One region of the Serratia sp. GW822-FHT06E05 genome, then DNA from elsewhere that is predicted to be linked to it. Evidence: predicted binding sites of a transcription regulator. Region 1 holds the regulator's gene; the other holds the start of a gene.
The links. The regulator Fur, encoded in region 1, represses iron uptake genes when iron is present. The targets are predictions, from matches to a motif close to ATAATAATGAGAACNACTATCAA.
Positions count from the first base shown of each region.

Region 2: a site for Fur is predicted at 1,899-1,921, ahead of AC1RKC_RS07900 (TonB-dependent siderophore receptor). Genes of this name have one in related genera too.

Region 1 covers NZ_JBXALM010000007.1:45,859-48,989, reverse strand. Annotated here, with positions in the region: gene AC1RKC_RS16450 (beta-N-acetylhexosaminidase) at 1-1,061, shown strand, start outside; gene fur (ferric iron uptake transcriptional regulator) at 1,403-1,849, opposite strand; gene fldA (flavodoxin FldA) at 2,169-2,708, opposite strand; gene ybfE (LexA regulated protein) at 2,938-3,131, opposite strand, start outside.
Region 2 covers NZ_JBXALM010000002.1:68,842-71,972, reverse strand. Annotated here, with positions in the region: gene AC1RKC_RS07915 (ATP-binding cassette domain-containing protein) at 1-332, opposite strand, end outside; gene AC1RKC_RS07910 (hypothetical protein) at 651-1,133, opposite strand; gene AC1RKC_RS07905 (hypothetical protein) at 1,305-1,598, shown strand; gene AC1RKC_RS07900 (TonB-dependent siderophore receptor) at 2,035-3,131, shown strand, end outside.

The DNA of each region.
Region 1 (3,131 bases):
CCTGGCACTTTGGCGGTGACGAGGCGAAAAACATCCGGTTAGGTGCTGGTTATACCGATGTGAACAAGCCGGAAGCCGGCAAAGGCGTCATCGATCAGAGCAAAGAAGACAAGCCATGGGCAAAATCTCAGGTCTGCCAGGCGATGATCAAAGATGGCAAGGTCGCCGATATGGAGCACCAGCCAAGCTACTTCGGAGTAGAAGTCAGCCAATTGGTGAAAGCGCATGGGATCGACAGAATGCAAGCCTGGCAGGATGGCCTGAAAGATGCCAAAAACGCCAAGGCCTTTGCTACCCAGCGTGTCGGGGTTAACTTCTGGGATACGCTGTATTGGGGCGGGTTCGACAGTGCCAATGACTGGGCGAACAAGGGCTACGAACTGATCCTTTCAAACCCGGATTATGTCTACATGGACTTCCCGTATGAGGTGAACCCGGACGAGCGTGGTTACTACTGGGGAACGCGTTTCAGCGATGAACAGAAAATGTTCAGCTTTGCGCCAAACAACCTGCCGCAAAACGCCGAAACCTCGGTTGATCGCGATGGTAATCACTTTACCGCCAAGAGCGACAAGCCCTGGCCGGGGGCTTACGGTATTTCCGCGCAGATGTGGAGCGAAACCCAGCGTACCGACGAGCAAATGGAGTACATGATCTTCCCTCGTTCGCTGTCGGTGGCCGAGCGCGCATGGCACCGGGCAGCGTGGGAGCAGGATTACCGGGCGGGCCGGGAGTATAAAGGCGGCGAAACCCACTTCATCGATACCAAGAAGCTGGACCGCGATTGGCTGCGCTTTGCCAACCTGCTCGGTCAGCGTGAGCTGGCAAAACTGGACAAAGGTGGTGTGAACTATCGGTTGCCGGTGCCAGGCGCCCGAGTGGTGGGAGGCAAGCTGGAAGCCAATATTTCGCTGCCGGGACTGGGCATTGAATATTCCACCGACGGCGGCAAGCAGTGGCAGCGTTACGATGCCAAGGCCAAGCCAAGTGTTAGCGGTGAGGTACTGATCCGTGCAGTCAGCCCGGACGGCAAGCGTTATAGCCGCGCCGAGAAAGTGTAACTCCTGAACAACGGCCCGTCTGTTCGCAGGCGGGCCGTTGTTACTTGACCAGGGCAGCGTCCGGCGTAATCGGACATGAATTCGACTATCGGGTGCGTTTTTTCCGGGATTGCCGGTACCTGTTAATACCGAACCAAGCTCTGTTGCTCATCCGCGTGTCGGCGGGTGGGGGAGTGCTGAGAGTGTAAGTGGGAAGCGAGAGAAGTGCTGTAGAGAAGTGCCGCTGCAATTGTTGTATTTAACGTTGTGAACTTTCCCCGGCCTGTCCGGGGATTTTTTATCCTATTATCGCAGGCACAAAAAAACCGCCGTTAAGGCGGTTCTCAATGCCGGTTAGGACATTATTTTTTGTCGTGCAGGGTGTCGTCTTCGCGGCAGTCACCGGTCTCACAGTGGCCGTACAGGTACAGGCTGTGGTTGGTGAGCTTGATGCCGTGTTGTTTGGCGATATCACGCTGACGCACTTCGATAGACTCATCGCTGAATTCGATCACTTTGCCGCAATCCAGGCAAATCAGGTGATCGTGGTGATGTTGCTGGGTCAATTCGAACACGGACTTGCCGCCTTCGAAGTTGTGACGGGTCACAATGCCGGCATCATCAAATTGGTTCAGTACGCGGTAAACCGTAGCCAGGCCAATTTCTTCGCCCATATCTATCAGTTTTTTGTACAGATCTTCCGCACTGACGTGATGGCATTCCGGATTTTGCAGTACTTCCAGGATTTTGAGTCGCGGAAGCGTGACTTTTAAGCCGGCCTTCTTCAATGCGGTGTTGTTGTCAGTCATGCGGATTCAGTCCTGTTACTATGCTAATCAAGTTGAGGCGTTCTCGCCTTTGGCATCGGTCGGCACAAAGAGTTAATTGCGTCTCATTATAGAACCGGTTGCTCTAAATGGAAACCGCCGGTTGTTAACAAAGCTATAATTGCACAATTGCATGTTATACATGCAACGTCTTGATGAATGGGATAAACCGAAAACTCAGTCTACCTTGATGGTGTGGGAAGTTACAAATCTGTAGCTTCTATTGCAGTAATTTGTACTGCCAATGATGGCCCTGCCGGCACACTATGCACTTTGCAGGGCTTTTGTTCAACCTTTGGCGTTACCCGACGATTTCGGCCAGGCTCAGCTCTTCGACGATTTGTTTTACCCAGCCTTCAACACGTTCGTTGGTCAGCTCAGGTTGGCGATCTTCGTCAATGGCCAGGCCGATGAAATGGCTGTCGTTGGCCAAGCCTTTGGACGCTTCAAAGTGGTAACCCTTGGTTGGCCAGTGGCCTACGATCGCGGCGCCACGCGGTTCAATGATGTCGCGAATGGTACCCATCGCATCACAGAAATACTCTGCGTAGTCTTCCTGATCGCCACAGCCGAACAGCGCAACCAGCTTGCCGTTGAAGTCAATTTCTTCCAGCGTTGGGAAGAAATCGTCCCAGTCGCACTGCGCTTCGCCGTAGTACCAGGTTGGGATACCGAGCAGCAGGATATCGAAAGCTTCCAGATCTTCTTTGCTGCTTTTGGCGATGTCATGAATTTCAGCTACCTCTTTACCAAACTGCTGCTGAAGAATTTTCTGGATCATCTTGGCAATGTTTTCGGTATTGCCAGTGTCGCTGCCAAAGAAAATGCCTACATTAGCCATATCGCGTATAACCTTTAAATTCAATAAATTGCATTCACGATGTTAGCGTTGACTACGATAACACCGATTAAAATGATGCCATGGCAAGAGATTATCTCTTACCGGTAAGTGCGTATCATGCCAGAAATTTACCCCGGGTATTTATCACTTTAATGCGATGCCGGGTGGAATAAAGCGGTGTTGATCGGGCGTCATCCTTAACGCCGCGCCGCATGTGCGGCTGCAATGATCAATGTTCTGGCTGCTCGTCCGCCAGTTGTGCCAGCAGCATTTGCTCAATAAGCTCGCTGCGGCTGATATTACGCTGTTCCGCCAGTTTGTTCAGGGCGTCCACCGCATCCGCATTGATCTTCAGTTCCACACGCCGTAAGCCACGGACTTTATCGCGTCGAAGCTGATTACGCTTATTGATTCTAAGCTGTT
Region 2 (3,131 bases), on a different contig from region 1:
AGGGTCAATTGCTGACCCACGGTGGCCAGAGGATTGAGGCTGGTAAAAGGATCCTGAAAAATGGCTGCCAAATCAGTGTTTTTACGCCGTGGCAAACGCAGACCATTAACTTCTCGCCCTTGCAGTCGAATCGAACCGCTAACCGTTGCTCCGACCGGCAGCGTGCCCAGAATGGCGGCGGCGGTCAGTGATTTGCCGGAACCCGATGCGCCCAGCAGGCATAAACGTTCACCTGCATGCAAAGTGAAGCTCAGATCGTGGATCTTGACCTCTGCGTTCAGTGAGAGCGTCAGGTGTTCTACGGTAAGTAACGGCGGGGTTTGGCTTTCCATTAATGCATCTGTGCTGGTTTATTATGATATGTAATAACATAACATTTCAGCCTCTGAAATGACCAGCGGATTAATGAAATACTTTGAAATAGGCTAAAGTGGGTTAACCAAGGTATAATACTCAGGGTTTTGTTGGCAGGTTGGTCCTATCGGTGAGAACGCTTATTTTCATTTTGTGCATGGCCGGTTATCTGCTGGTGTTGAGTTACCTTGGCGTGTTTGTCACTGATAAAATATGTGAAAAATCAGAAAACTATACCAAGGTCTGCCGTCTTGTCGATATCTCGGAACCCCATATCCCACGCTAAATCTCGGCCGTCAGCCTAAATAATCTGCGGTAATTAACGGTGTCAGCACCCCCGACAGAACGGCTAACGTAGCCCATTGTCGCCACCCTAAGCGCGCAAACCAATCTTGACGAAGAGGTGGCGTTGCAAGTTGACCCAGTACGATGGGGCCGGTGAGCAATACAGTCAGAAGAATAAAAACCAACCCTCGGCTCCAGATATTGAACTCGCTATGCATCACGTTGGCGTAATAAATCCGCATCAGAATATAATAGGCCAGCATCATCCAGGCAAAGTTAGCGCGTTTTTTGAGCAGGTGGTAAAGCATGAACCCGATAAATAGGCTGTGGCATGCGGAGATCAGTGGAGCTTCAAAAGGGTGTCTGACGCAGACGTTGTATACCGCCAGGTAGATATTAAAGATCAGTAGGGCATACACGGTATATATATACCAGCCATAGATAACCTTCAGTTTTTTGGGGGTTGGCGAGATTGGGCAATATTCCGGTATCATTGGAGCCTCCTGAGCTGACTAGCGTTATAACATTCAAAAACTAAATGGAATTTAAACGCTAAACAGGCTTTATTTTACCCTCTGTCGGGAACTAATCAGGGCCTGTCAGGTCTGTTGAAACCATAAGGTTTAGGGTGTTTTCCCATCGAAAAATAATGGCAACTTATTGATATGAAAGAGTATAAAAACGAACGTTTCACCATGTATCTGCTGTTTGCCACGCTGGGGTTTTATTTCTTTCTGCCACCTATGGTGGTCGCTTTATTTTGTCAGTGGTTCAATCTCAATCCCTTTAATGTCATTCGGTTTTGGCATATTAATCCCTTTTCTGCCGAACGAGGAATACCCCTTTATCAAACCTTTATATACATACTCATTTTATGGGGGGCAGCGAATATTTTGCTTGGCGCTATCCTGCTGGTGGTGAGCCGTTTGCATAAATGGTTTATTAAACGACCACGCTGAGCGTTGTTGCCGCTGGATGAGCAAAAAGAGGTGGATTGAAACTCCGCACTAAAGGATAATGATAGTCGTTATCATCTATGGGTGCCAGTCGAGAGGAAAAGGTTTGTCTCCTTATGCGCTCTTCCGAACTGGCACGACATTGCTTACATCTATTCCTGTTTACTTGCCAGCCTAGTGCTGGCTTTTTTTATTGTTATCTTTCAATCGACTAATTCCCTATTCAGCCCATGGTTTATTTGCCGTGCAGATTGCTTTGCTTGCTTATAAAAAGGCATAGAGGCTTGAAAATTTTTATCGATAAAGATAATAATTATCATTAATATTTCACTTAATTTACATACAACACACCGATATAACCTCTGCACAGCGTTGTTAATCCGCGTTGATGACAGGGCCTTTGGGTGTCATTTAATGTTTTTTACTGGGGATTACAGGTATGCCGACGATTTTTCCTGTCAAACGGTCACGGGTTTTGTGTGCGTTTGCGATGTTCCTGCCGCTGGTGTCTTTCGCTGAGGATACTCTGGTTGTCACTGCTAAACCCGCTGATACGGCGGAAGCTGCGACGCACGGCTATCAAGCCACGACCAGCCAGGGGGCGACAAAAACCGATAAACCTTTGATCCTGACTGCACAGTCCGTTTCGGTGGTGACGCGCCAACAAATGACCGACCAGAATACCCAAACGGTTAACGATGCCCTGAAATATACACCTGGTGTTTTCACTAACTTCGCCGGTGGTGCAACGCGCTATGACACCATTGCGTTACGTGGTTTTCACGGTGGCGACGTTAATAACACCTTCCTTGATGGTCTGCGGTTATTGAGTGACGGCGGCACCTATAATGCCTTGCAGGTTGACCCCTGGTTCCTGGAACGCATCGACGTTATCAAAGGGCCTTCATCGGTCATGTACGGGCAAAGCATTCCGGGCGGGTTGGTCGCTTTGACCTCCAAGCGCCCCCAGTTTGCCACGGAAGGGCACGTTAACCTGATGGCAGGCAATAACTACACCCAGGGTGGCGCTTTCGATGTGACCGGCGCGCTGTCGGAACAGTGGGCTTATCGGTTGACCGGGATGACGCGCAGCAGCGAAACCATGTATGACCATCAACGTGAGGAACGCTATGCCATTTCACCGTCATTACTGTGGCAGCCGGATGAAAATACTTCGCTGCTGCTGAAAGCTTACCTGCAAAAAGATCCCTCTGGCGGTTATCACAGTGCGGTACCGGCAGATGGCAGCCTTTATTCCAGTTCCGGTGACAAGCTGGGGCGTGGCTTCTTTGATGGCGAGAGCAGCCGCAATGTGTTCAAACGTTGGGAACAGATTTACAGCTACGCTTTCTCGCACAGTTTTAACGACGTTTGGTCATTCCGCCAGAACGCCAGCTACACCCACTCCAATGTTGAATTACAGCAGGTGTACCAGATTGGCTGGAATGACGATCACAGCCTGTTGAATCGCTATTACAGCGGTTCAGCCACTTCGCTGGATGCCTTCGCCGTTGATAACCAGTTGGAAGCCGATTT